Regions from separate parts of the Bacillus sp. EA-CB0995 genome, predicted to be linked through region 1. Evidence: predicted binding sites of a transcription regulator. Region 1 holds the regulator's gene; each other region holds the start of a gene.
What was found. The regulator Rex, encoded in region 1, represses fermentation and respiration genes when NADH is low (regulators of the CRP and FNR family bind a similar motif). The targets are predictions, from matches to a motif close to TTGTGAAATATTTCACAA.
Positions count from the first base shown of each region.

Region 2: nirB (nitrite reductase large subunit NirB) is a predicted target of Rex. The motif match lies at 2,812-2,829, and genes of this name have one in related genera.
Region 3: ric (iron-sulfur cluster repair di-iron protein) is a predicted target of Rex. The motif match lies at 1,860-1,877, and genes of this name have one in related genera.

Region 1 covers NZ_CP169269.1:19,389-24,041, forward strand. Annotated here, with positions in the region: partial or broken gene groL (chaperonin GroEL) at 1-560, opposite strand, end outside; gene groES (co-chaperone GroES) at 599-883, opposite strand; gene ACEWFJ_RS00080 (CPBP family intramembrane glutamic endopeptidase) at 1,254-1,982, shown strand; gene ACEWFJ_RS00085 (YdiK family protein) at 1,985-2,182, shown strand; gene ACEWFJ_RS00090 (redox-sensing transcriptional repressor Rex) at 2,209-2,838, opposite strand; gene ACEWFJ_RS00095 (ABC-F family ATP-binding cassette domain-containing protein) at 3,020-4,653, shown strand, end outside.
Region 2 covers NZ_CP169269.1:1,199,407-1,204,059, reverse strand. Annotated here, with positions in the region: gene ACEWFJ_RS06295 (XTP/dITP diphosphatase) at 1-330, opposite strand, end outside; gene rph (ribonuclease PH) at 341-1,078, opposite strand; gene ACEWFJ_RS06285 (GerMN domain-containing protein) at 1,203-2,240, opposite strand; gene nirB (nitrite reductase large subunit NirB) at 2,848-4,653, shown strand, end outside.
Region 3 covers NZ_CP169269.1:3,034,024-3,038,676, reverse strand. Annotated here, with positions in the region: gene ACEWFJ_RS15730 (Crp/Fnr family transcriptional regulator) at 1-615, opposite strand, end outside; partial or broken gene ACEWFJ_RS15725 (radical SAM/SPASM domain-containing protein) at 790-909, shown strand; gene ric (iron-sulfur cluster repair di-iron protein) at 1,063-1,770, opposite strand; partial or broken gene topB (DNA topoisomerase III) at 2,105-4,248, shown strand; gene ACEWFJ_RS15710 (LysR family transcriptional regulator substrate-binding protein) at 4,645-4,653, opposite strand, start outside.

The DNA.
Region 1 (4,653 bases):
TACATCTAATTCTGTTGTGAAACCTTTAGATTCTTCTAATGTAATAACGCCGTCGTTACCAACACGCTCCATCGCTTCTGCAATTAATTGTCCTACTTCTTCGTCAGCAGCAGAAATAGCAGCTACTTGTGCGATAGAAGATTTACCTTCGATTGGTTTAGAGATTGTTTTTAATTCTTCAATTGCTGCTACAACAGCTTTTTCAATACCTTTACGAAGACCCATTGGGTTCGCACCAGCTGTTACGTTCTTTAAACCTTCACGAATCATCGCTTGTGCTAATACAGTTGCAGTTGTCGTTCCGTCACCAGCTACATCATTTGTTTTGCTAGCAACTTCTGCTACTAGTTTTGCACCCATGTTTTCAAATGCATCTTCTAATTCGATTTCTTTTGCAATTGTTACACCGTCATTTGTAATAAGCGGAGAACCGAATTTTTCTCAAGTACAACGTTACGACCTTTTGGTCCAAGCGTAACTTTTACTGCGTTTGCAAGAGTGTCGACACCGCGAAGCATCGAACGACGTGCTTCTTCACTAAATTTAATATCTTTTGCCATAATATTTGACCCCCTTGAATTTTTAAAGATTTATATAATTAACTGATAACTGCTAAAATGTCGCTTTCACGTAAAATTAAGTATTCTGCACCTTCGTATTTTACTTCAGTACCTGCATATTTTGAGAAGATAATACGATCGCCTACAGCTAACTCTAAAGCAACACGCTCACCATTTTCAAGCACACGACCAGTACCAACTGCCACTACCTTACCTTCTTGTGGTTTTTCTTTTGCAGTGTCTGGTAATACGATACCACTTGCTGTTTTTTCTTCTGCTTGAACAAGTTCAATTACAACGCGATCACCTAATGGCTTTAGCATGAACAATAACCTCCTCAATTTACTATGTAAATTTTATGTTTATTAGCACTCAAACACTTCGAGTGCTAACACACTTATTATAATAAAGAATCTCATTTTCTTTTGCAAGTGAAAAAACGTAATTTTTCGGAAAACTATTTTACATCCTCTTCAGTCTTTCCATAAGCTTCTCTTCTTTACCTGATGAGTAGCGTAATAATATAAATCCTTGGCTTCATGGAAGATCGGCACTGATAGAAGATTCTATTTGATATTCCATCGTTTTTCCCTCTTCTCCTATGTTACAATAAGAAGATGCCATAAGTTGTTTTCTCTATGGATAGAGCATTTTCCTTTTTCATTACAAAAAATTTAAAAAGGAGTTACGAAATTGAAGAGACAATACTGGTGGGTTGTTGTTACATATATTTTAATGCAATTATCAGGTGTAATTGGAGGGTGGCTCCTTTTAAAAAGCGGAATATACAACAATGGAAACAGGAGCTTTCAAGAAGAGGTTCAATTGGCAACTGCACATTGGGGAATAATTAGCTTCTTTGTCGCTCTTATCATTATCCTTCTGATATTACGCAACGATACACAATCAGAAAAATGGGATCGGGAAAGAACAAACATTCCCGCTACAATAGGATGGATTATTTTGGGGGTTTTTCTTGCTTTATTTGCCCAAGTAATTGCTGGCACAATTGAAACACAAATTTTTAAAGTTAAACCTGAATCTGAAAATACACAAAACATTATCGAGATTATAAAAGCTGCTCCATTATTTATGATTGTTTCTTCTATATTCGCTCCCATTCTTGAAGAAATTGTATTTAGAAAGATTCTATTTGGAACACTATATAAACGATATAACTTCTTTATCGCAGCAATTGTGAGTTCACTTATATTTGCTTTAATTCATTTTGACCCTACACATTTATTAGTGTATATTTCCATGGGGCTTGTTTTTTCATTTTTATATGTAAAAACAAAACGAATTATTGTACCTATTATGGCTCACGTTATGATGAATACAAATGTTATGTTAATTACATTTGTACTTCACCCATACATAGAAAAAGCTGAAAAATTGCAAGGATTCATCGGAGGATTTTAAACATGCGAACTTCACCATTTGTTATGGCAACTTTGTATTTTCTTCTTGGGTGTATTTTTACATACTTAGCAATTACAAGTGTTGAAGATACAATTTGGAACTTTTATACAATATTACTTGCTATAATGGCAACAGTTGATTTTAATTTGGCACTTCGCCTTCTTTTTTCTAAACCGAAAAAAGGTAGTATGAAGAAATAATAAGAACGCAGGGAATTCCTGCGTTTTTATTGTGGGTAATTTTTTAAAAAGTACACAAGCGTTTGTAATTCTACCGCTAAATCGATATGATGAATTCGAATATGTTCTAATATATTTAACCTAGCAGGTGTAAAGTTTAAAACACCTTGTATACCAGTATGCGATAAGCGATCTGCTACAGCTTGTGCAACAGAAGCAGGTACTGTTAATATTGCCACTTTTATATCATCGGATAATTTCTCTTCTAATTCATCCAGGTGATATACTGGAATTCCTCCGATTTCTTTTCCAACTTTCTCTTCATCAACGTCAAATGCCATCTCAATTTTTGTATTATTATTTTTCGTAAAATTGTAATGTAAGAAAGCTGTCCCTAAATTACCTACCCCTATTAGTGCTACACGCGTTACATCATCTTGATCAAGTGTTTCGCGGAAAAACGACAATAAATAATTTACGTTATAGCCGTATCCCTTTTTCCCTAATGCCCCAAAGTATGAAAAATCTCTTCGAATCGTCGCCGAATCCACTTTCACCGCTTCACTTAATTCTGCAGATGATACGCGTTGCTTACCAGATAACGATAAGTTTTGGATAAATCGATAGTATAGAGGCAATCTTTTGGCAGTCGCCTGCGGAATTTTAGGCTGCTCCATGCAACCCCTCCTCTCTTCCTATCTGTTCAAGTGATTGAAACATGTACGGAAGTTTAGCATTGAAAGTTTTCCCTGTATAATAGAGAGAGAACTTCTCTATTATGTTCAACTATACACTATTTTTAGTATGATTGAGAAATATAATCATGGCAAAGTTAAGAAATTATTTGAGGTGAAAACATTGATTCTACTACAAGTGAATAACCTTTCCAAGTTATACGCCGCTGAAGTGATTCTTTCAAACATTAAGTTAGAGGTACAGACGCGTGATCGCATTGCACTTGTCGGCCGTAACGGCGCTGGAAAGTCTACATTATTAAAGATTATTGCGGGAGAACTATCCCATGACAGCGGAGAAATTATTAAACCGAAAGATGTATCTATCGGTTACTTAGCACAGCACACTGGTCTTGAAACATCATTAACCATTTGGGATGAAATGCTAACGGTATTTCTCGACTTGCAACGCATGGAGAAAGAACTCCGAAGGCTAGAACAAGAAATGGGGAAAGAAGAAAATTTCACAAATGTCACTGTACACGAAAGATTGTTAGCAGAGTATGATCGCCTGCAATTAGATTATAAAAATAAAGGCGGCTACCAATACGAAGCTGATATTCGCTCTGTTTTAAGCGGACTTGGCTTTCCTTCTGAGACACACGGAACTACAATCTCCACTTTAAGTGGTGGGCAAAAAACTCGTTTAGCTCTTGGCAAATTATTACTAACAAAACCAGATTTGCTTATTTTGGATGAGCCAACCAACCATCTAGATATCGATACATTAACGTGGCTGGAACAATATTTACAAGGCTATCCTGGTGCTATTTTAATCGTTTCACACGATCGATACTTTCTAGATAAACTCGTAACACAGGTGTATGAAATCTCTAATAAACAAAGTCGAAAATACACGGGGAACTACAGTAAGTATTTAGAACTTAAAGCATCGCTATACGAACAAGAAATGAAGCGTTATGAGAAACAGCAAGAAGAAGTCACAAAGTTACAAGACTTCATTCAAAAAAATATCGCCCGCGCTTCCACAACAAAACGGGCACAAAGTCGCCAAAAACAATTAAATCGTATGGAGCTTATGACAAAACCACTCGGTGATACAAAATCTGCTTCTTTCCACTTTGATATCGATAGGCAAAGTGGCAATGATGTACTACAAGTAAAAAATATCACAATTGGTTATAATAACGAGCCAATCATTGAGCACATTCATTTCCAATTAACGAGAGGTGATAGTGTTGCACTTGTAGGTCCAAATGGAATCGGAAAATCCACTTTATTAAAATCTCTTGTGGATAAACTTCGTCCTTTAAACGGCAGTTTTTCATTCGGCTCTAACGTTTCTATTGGATATTATGACCAAGAACAAGCAAACTTAACATCATCAAAACGCGTATTAGATGAACTTTGGGATGATTACCCGCTGCAACCAGAAAAAGAAATCCGCACAGTACTTGGAAACTTTTTATTTTCTGGTGATGATGTTTTAAAGCCAGTCTCTTCTTTAAGTGGTGGACAAAAAGCACGTTTAGCTCTTGCAAAACTGATGATGCAAAAATCAAATGTGCTTATTTTAGATGAACCGACAAACCATTTAGACTTAAGTAGTAAAGAAATATTAGAAAATGCTCTTATTGATTTTCCAGGAACTATTTTATTTGTTTCTCATGACCGCTATTTCATTAATCGCATCACCACAAAAGTTATTGAATTGTCAACAGATGGGGCAGAGGAATATCTAGGCGATTACGATTATTATATAGAAAAGAAAAATGAAATGTTAGAGCGGGCAGAACT
Region 2 (4,653 bases), 1.2 Mb from region 1:
AATATTCTTTAATTCTTCTAGAACCTTTTGAATGTTAGCTTGATCATCCTTTTCCTCTCCTGCATAACGAGCCGAACGAACCCCTGGTTTCCCCTGCAAGGCATCTACAATTAAACCTGAATCATCCGCAATGACAATTTCATCTAGCTGTTTACACAGATGTTCCGCTTTTAAAATGGCATTCTCTTCAAACGTTTCACCAGTTTCTTCTACTTCTTCAATATGAGGAAAATCATAAAGTGATTTTACTTCTAAATCAAACTTTTCAAATAGCTCCGCAAATTCACGTACTTTCCCAGCATTCTTTGTTGCTACTACAACTTGTTTCATATTTTTACCTCTATTCCATATGAGTTACAATATCGCCTAACGCTTCTTTTTGCATTTCAATAAGCTGTAAAATTCCATATTCTGCTGCATCAAGCAATTCATTCAATTCACCGCGGCTAAATGTCGCTTCTTCTCCTGTACCCTGCACTTCAACAAAATGCCCTTTCCCTGTCATAATGACATTCATATCGACATTTGCCTTAGAATCTTCTGCATAATTTAAATCTAACACAACACCATTCTCATCAACGATTCCAACAGACGTTGCTGCCAAGTAATCCTTCACTGGAATTTTTGATACTTTCCCTGCTGTTACAAGCTTCTCAAACGCTAATACCATCGCAACATACGCACCGGTAATAGAAGCAGTTCTCGTTCCGCCGTCAGCTTGAATGACATCACAGTCAATCCAAACCGTCTTTTCACCGAGCGCTTCTAAATCAACCACAGCACGTAATGCTCGTCCTATTAAACGTTGAATTTCCATTGTGCGCCCTGTTACTTTTCCTTTACTCGATTCACGAATGGTACGCTGTTCTGTTGCACGAGGAAGCATGGAATACTCAGCTGTAACCCATCCCTTTCCCTCGCCTCTCATAAACGGCGGAACCCTTTCTTCAATCGTTGCTGTACAAATAACTTTCGTATCACCAACTTCAATCAATACTGATCCTTCTGGATGTTTTAAATAATTCGTATGAATATGTACACGGCGCAAATCTGATGCTTGTCTACCATCTACTCGCATAAAAATAACCCCCTTATAACTGCTACATGTTAGTATAGCCAATTTAAAAATTATGTTATGTATGACAATAAAAGAAGGGAGTTCCCCTTCTTTTCATAAATTAAGTATATCAAATTATTCCTGTTTAAAAACTACCTGTGTTCACGTTTTGCGGACGAGCGACTGGTTTTATTAATTTATCACCTTTCTCTGTAACAAGATTCGCTTTTCCATTCACTTGAATTAACACATTTTCTACTCCTTGTTTTTCCGTTAAAGTTAATACAAGAGACTGGAGTACATAGTCAGAAATCATACTTTTACCTTTATTCCCATAAATATTTTCATTAAAGTTTAGCGTCACCGTTCCTTTTTCAAGTTTCGGCTCATTGATTAGCTTCACATCTGGATTAAAGTCGTATGTTAACGCTGATTGATGCGCTGGTCCTTTTACAAGTTCATTTACAATTGTCGCGACTTCATTTTCTTTTCCTTCTGCAACGCGGCGCGTTACTGGTACATAATAATTTTGTTTATTATTTTGCGCCAAGAAATACAACGTAACTGGTTTTGTGTTTGTAATATCAGCCACTTGCTCATCATCAAAGTTAATGCCATTTGCCCGGCTTAATCCATTACCAATCGGCGTACCAGCAACAGGCATCTTCGCTAAATCTTGCCCATTCATACGAAACTTCACATTCTTCACTTCTTTAAACTGCGTTAATGTCCAAGTAACTGCTTCTACAATGCGACGTTCTTCTTCTTTTTTATAATTTTTCAGTTCTTTAGAAAAATCAACAACCGCTGTCCCGTTTTTCACATCAACTGTCATATCAGTATCTGCGGGAAGTACAGCTTGAAATCCATTTGGCAATAAATTTGTTACTGGTCCATCTTTCACTAAATATTGTAATGATTGCTTAATGACCGCATTATTTTTCGGAGCAGGTAACTGCACCGTTTGCGGCACAACATAACCATTTTTATCTACGAGATATAAATCTTGTTTTATCGTTTCCCCTTGCTTCGCTGTTTCTTTCTTCTCACCGTCTGTATAGGTAACTTTCTTAGGTGGATCAATTTGCTCTGTTCCTTTTTCCTTACCAAACAATCCGCATCCTGCTAATAAAACTGTACTTAATGTAGCACAAACAAGCCATTTGAAAGTCGATTTAGGCATACGCTTTCCTCCTAAAAATCTAAGTTTGTACTACATGTATACGAGCTCAACTTTCACTTTAGAACAAGCGATGACAACTTATCTCTTCTAAAAAATACCTGCGCAAAGTTTTATATCATGGTCAAAAACTTACTCCTTACCTCTGTTGGAATATTTTCAGCCTCTTTACTAACGTCTCCGTATTATTCTTTCGCGATAAAGTGAAACTTCCATCAGTGGGGTTTTATCCCTCACTGATGGTTAGTTGAACCAATCGGACTTTTACGGAGTTCCCCCACCTATCTTCTTTGCTTCTCTCTAAATCTTGAGGTGGGGGTCTTACTGCCCGCAAATAGCGGGATGAAGTGAAACTTTCATTAGTTGAGGCTTCATCCCCCATCCATCTTTTTTAGTTTCTCTGAATCTTGAAGTGGGGTCTTACTACCTACAACTAGTAAGATAAAATTATCAAATGTAAAAGGAGATTACAGCAAATTATGTGCAAATTTGAACAATTTATGAATCCTCCAAAACTGTGATAAATATCACATCTCCTTATTTTCTAAAACTTTTATAATACAAGTATCAAAGTTTGTTAAATATTTCACATATAAGAAGGGACATGAATATGAAAACACGTTTAGTCATGATTGGGAATGGTATGGCTGGAATACGCTGCATCGAAGAAATTTTAAAACAAAACAATACGTTATACGACATTACCATTTTTGGAGATGAACCGCACCCGAACTACAATCGTATTATGCTCTCCCACGTCCTACAAGGAAAAACAAATATGCAAGATATCATTATGAACGAATACAGTTGGTACGAAGAAAATGATATTACGTTGTATACAAATGAAAAAGTACTTCATATTGATCGGGAAGAACAAGTCATTGTTACAGAAAAGAATCGTCTTGTTATGTACGACAAGCTCATTATCGCAACAGGCTCCAGTGCTTTTATCTTACCTGTGGAAGGTTCAAATCTCCCTGGTGTAACAGGATTTCGCACAATCGAAGATACACAATTTATGATGGATACGGCTAAGCAATATAAAAAAGCAGTTGTAATTGGCGGCGGATTACTTGGTTTAGAAGCCGCACGAGGGCTTATTGATTTAGGAATGGACGTGCACGTTGTTCATTTAATGCCACACTTAATGGAGCAACAGCTCGATGCTAAGGCAGCTTCATTACTGCGTGAAGACTTAGAATCACAAGGTATGAAGTTCCTTCTGGAGAAGAAAACGGTAAAAATTCTTGGTACAGATCACGTTGAGGGCATTCAATTTGCAGATGGCGATATTGTAAATTGTGATTTAATCGTCATGGCTGTTGGAATACGCCCAAATACACAGTTAGCAAAAGACGCCGGTTTACTTGTGAACCGCGGCATTATAGTCAATGACTATATGCAAACAAATGACCAATCCATCTATGCGGTTGGTGAATGTGCAGAGCATAAAAGGGTTGCCTATGGTCTTGTTGCACCGCTCTATGAGCAAGGTGCTGTATTAGCAAAACAGATTACAAATACACAAACAGATGGATATACAGGCAGCATCGTCGGTACACAACTGAAAGTTGCGGGATGCGATTTATTCTCCGCTGGTCAAATTTATGAAGATGAGGTAACAAAAGCAATCTCCATATTTGACGAGTGTACACGTTCCTATAAAAAAGTACTAATCCGAGACAATAAAGTTGTTGGTGTTGTTTTATATGGTGATACAGCTGATGGCACACGCCTCTTCAGCATGTTAAAAAAAGAAGAAGATATACAAGAATATACACCAGCTTCTCTTCTTCACAAAGCTGGTGAAGATAGCGGACTTGATATTGCAAGTATGAGTGCTGATGAAACTGTTTGCGGATGCAACGGTGTCACAAAAGGAGCCATTGTTCACGCTATTTTAGAACAAGACCTAACGACATTTGAAGAAGTAAAAGGATGCACAAAAGCTGCAGGATCCTGCGGTAAATGTCGCCCAGTTGTTGAACAAATTCTATCTCATACACTTGGAGATAGTTTTGATGCTTCTGCTCAGGCTGCAGGTATGTGTGGGTGCACAACATTATCTCGCGATGAAGTTGTAGCAGCAATTCATGAGAAAGGTTTAAAATCACCGAAAGAAGTGCGAAACGTCCTTGACTTCGCGCACGAAGAAGGCTGTTCAAAATGCCGTCCTGCATTAAATTATTATTTACGTATGGCCTGCCCAGAAGAGTATGCCGATGATAAAGCATCCCGCTTCGTTAACGAAAGAATGAATGGAAATATTCAACATGACGGAACATTTTCTGTTATTCCACGTATGTACGGCGGCGTTACAACAGCAGATGATTTAATGAAAATTGCAGAAGTTGCGAAGAAGTACGACGTTCCACTCGTGAAAATAACAGGCGCAAGCCGCATCGGTTTATATGGG
Region 3 (4,653 bases), 1.5 Mb from region 1:
TCTTTTTAACTGATTAATTGTGCGACTAATCGTTTCTCTTGATGTTCCAATCATATTGGCGAGTTCCCGATTCGTAAACGGGGTCGTTAATATGTATTTGTCATTCATCTGTATACCATTTGACTTACATAAACGGAGTAATAGCATAATAATTTGTTCGTAAGTATCGTGAAGAATCTGTTCTTCTAATCTGTTCTGAAGATCGACAATTTTTTCTCCAAGAACCTTAAACAATTTAATACATAGTTCAGGATGCTGAATCAAAATCTTCTCGAAATCAGCGATTGGAGTAACGATCAATTGTGCAGTCTCAAGTATTTCAGCATGTGCTGGGAAGGTACCTTTTTGGAAAAAGCCAGCATGGGGGAACATTTCTCCAGCTTGAAGCACAGAAACAATTTGTTCTTTTCCAGTTACATCTGTTTTTTGAATTTTCACTTTACCGGAGTGGATAAAAAACACGCGATCAAGTGTGTCACCCTGCATAAATACAAATGATTTTGCTTTATAATTTCGTAATTGTGAAATATCTACAATAGGCTGAAGTTCTTCTTCTGAAAGTTCTTTAAAGAGGGGGACTTCCTGTAAATGTTTTTTTATCATTTTTGCCTTCATATATACAACTCCTTAACAATTCTCGTCATATTTTTATAATAAAGTTATATCAATTTCAAAAATAAAGCAGTGATAAAAATCATATTTGTGATAGAACGAATCGTTTTTTCAACTTCATAGGAGGTAGCTAAACAACGGACGCTAGACAAGACAAAGTGAAATTTTTATTAGTGGGGATCTTGTGAGTTTCGATATGTTTGTGGAAGGTCTCGTTCTCGAGTCTTTAGTATCACTGGAGATTACATGGAAAGTGAACTTTTCTGTGTGTATATTCCAAAAGCATTACGAAAATAGAAAAAATACGTAAAAAATAGAACATGAGCAAAAAGTGCTTATGTTCTATTTTGTTACATTTAAGTGGTATCTATATAAGAATCTTTTTTATTTAAGCTCAAAAAATGTTGTTTTTAAACCTTGACTTGATGTCTATAGATTCACCTTTTTTATTTAAGCCTGTGTAATTGCACGCGGGAACAAAATATTATTTTCTAAATGAATGTGCTGGAATAGATCTGATTCAAGAGCTGCAAGTCGTTGATAGACAAGACGATAAGTACCGCAAGCCCCTTCTGGAGGAGTAAAGTCATTCGTAATGTTACGAAGTTCTTTTATAATATCACCAGCATGGCTATGTTCACTTTCTAACTCTCCCACCACTTTGCTTAATTTCGTATAATTTTCATCAGTTGGATTTTGCTCAAATGCTAAAATCAGTGGAAAATCTTCTGTTTCTTCTTTAATTATATGCTGTTCTAATTCTGTTTTTAATTCATGGAATAGCTTATGAATTTTAGCTAAATGAGGCTGTCCTGATCCATGAACGCGTAATACTTTTGTTACATATGGACTTAACTGTGGCAATTCTTCATTTAAATAGCGATGATGTTTATTCACAATATAGTCAATTAATTCACTATAAGAGGCGATTGTCCAGTCAATTTCTGCTTCATTTAATAGTTTTGTTTCATAATAAAGAGTATTTAAGTTTGTTATAACCTCTTCTGCTGACAAATTTCTATCATTAATTGCGTCGATAAGTTGTTTATTACCTCCACAACAAAAATCTATTCTATATGATTTGAAAAGATCGCTTGCTTTCGGGAATTTTGTAACAATGTCACCAATCACAGAAGTCTCAGTAAATACATGTTCCATATGAATGCCTCCATAAAGTTTAAATTTTGTATCTAGATTAAAAATATCAATAAATTTAAATTTATGTAGTGATATACATCACTGATAACTTGTGAATTTCATCATACGTTGTTTGTGTAATAAAGTGATGATGCTTGTACTTATGTCAAAAATAAGTAGATACATATAATACATTACGTAATTAATCACTATTGTGAAGATATTTCAGTTAAGCGTATAATATTAGAAGTCTATAACATATAAAATGGAATTTGAACTGTTGTGGGTTATACTCATCTGAAAAATAAATAAATATAATTGAAGTGACACAGCAATTTAGATAGGGAGTTATAAAATGAAATTAATTATTGCCGAGAAACCTGATCAAGGTTTAGCGCTCGTTTCTCAATTTAAATATCGACGAAAAGACGGCTATTTGGAAGTGGAAGCAAATGAATTGTTTCCGAATGGTGCTTATTGTACGTGGGCCATTGGTCATTTGACGCAATTATGTAATCCAGAACACTATCATGAAGAGTGGAAAAAATGGTCATTAGATACGTTACCAATGATTCCAGAACGTTTTCAATTTGAAGTAACAAAATCAAAGTATAAGCAATTTAACGTTGTGAAACAACTGTTACATAATCCGCAAGTGACGGAAATTATTCATGCGGGAGATGCAGGGCGTGAAGGGGAATTAATTGTACGGAATATCATTAATCTTTGTAATGTACAAAAACCGATGAAGCGTCTGTGGATTTCTTCTTTAACGAAGCAAGCAATCTATCAAGGATTTAAAAACTTACTTGATGAAGCAGATACAATCAATACGTACTACGAAGCATATACACGATCATGTGCAGACTGGGTTGTTGGGATGAATGCTTCCCGTGTTTTTAGCATTTTACTAAAGAAAAAGGAATGAATGATGTTTTCTCCGCTGGACGCGTGCAAACACCAACACTTGCATTAATTGTGAAACGTGAGGAAGAAATTGAAAACTTTAAATCAGAGCCATTTTGGGAAGTGCTCGCAACCTTTAATATAGAAGGAAAGAAATATGAAGGTAAGTGGGAACAGGACAATGAATCTCGCTTAAAGGATCCCAATATGGCGAATAAAATCGCTGCATTTTGTCAAAATAAACCGGCTGAAGTGAAAGAAATGAAAACAGAGCGAAAAGAGTTTCAGCCGCCATTTTTATTTAACTTATCATCCTTACAAGCAACGGCGAATAAAGCATTTAAATTTTCACCGAAAAAGACACTTGATATAACTCAAGCTTTATATCAAAAAGGAATTGTATCGTATCCGCGTTCGGATTCTAACTATGTAACAGAAGGAGAAGCTGCAACGTTTCCTGATATTATGCAGAAGCTAAGTCAGTTTGAAGATTATAAAGATTTGTTGCCTGCACCAGTTTCTTCTATTATGAATAACAAGCGATATGTGAATGAGAAGAAGGTTACAGATCACTACGCCATTATTCCAACAGAACAAGTAACAAATCCAAGTAAATTATCAGGTGATGAAAGAAAAATTTACGATATGATTGTACGGCGATTAATTGCGGCACATTATGAAGCTGCAATTTTTGACTACACTACGATTACAACGCTCGTTGATGGACGGGCCGAATTCATTTCAAAAGGAAAACAGCAAATTCAAGAAGGATGGCGTAAAGTCATTTTTCAAGATGATAAAGATGAAGAAACAATTCTTCCAATTGTACAAGAAGGTGAACAGGGAAAAGTTGCAAAGGTGAAAGTGAAAGAAGGAAAAACCCAGCCACCAAAACGATATACAGAAGGTCAGCTTATTACGTTAATGAAAACAGCCGGGAAGTATTTAGAGAACGAAGAACTGGAAAAAGTATTAAAAAAGACAGAAGGTTTAGGGACAGAAGCGACGCGTGCAGGCATTATTACAATGTTGAAGGACCGCAAATATATTGATGTGAAGAAAAATCAAGTGTATGCAACTGATAAAGGGAAAGTATTAATTACCGCAATTGGCGATAAAATTTTGGCTTCCCCAGAAATGACAGCAAAGTGGGAGCAGCGCCTTGCCGAAATTGGAGAAGGTACAGCTTCACCAGTAACCTTTATGGAACAAACGAAAAAGCTCTCAGCAAAAATTATTGAAGATGCAATTGAAATGTCTGAGAAATGGGATTTTACAGGTTTACATGTGGAATCTATTGAGCGATCCAATTCAAAATTTACAGTCGGTAAAAAAGTCGGACAATGTAAAAAGTGTGATGGAGATGTAATTGATAAATCTACTTTTTATGGATGCTCGAACTATAATACAACGAAATGTGATTTCACAATCTCTAAAAAGATATTAGGAAAAACGATTTCGCAAAAGAATATGAAGAAGCTATTAAAAGGTGAACAGACGGAACTAATGAAAGGTTTTAAGAAGAACGATAAAACGTTTGATGCGAAGTTAGAATGGAAAGATAATAAGATTAATTTTGTATTTGAGAAGTGATGAAAGGTGTTACGCTATGTCGTAACACCTTTTTCAATTGAGGACGAAATTAAAAAGGCAGTAAATGAGTAATGAATTTAATTTTAGGGAATAAATACAAAAACAAAATGCTTGAGTTAAGGCTAGTAAAAAAATCAATAGTACTTTATAAAAACGTGGCGCATATTTAATATTTTAAAAAGGATGTGCAGTATGAATAAAGAGAAAAATATACAGTTGTTGGCACTGATATTGAAGAAGTGAAAGAGCTGAATAAGAAATCTGGTTTAACATATAACGAAGTAAAACAATTATTAGCAAAACAAATGAAACAAAAGTAAGTATATATGAAACCAGAAATACATTGTTTGTGGTTTCATATATACTGTTATAACTGATTACATACTAAAAAAGCATTTATGATAG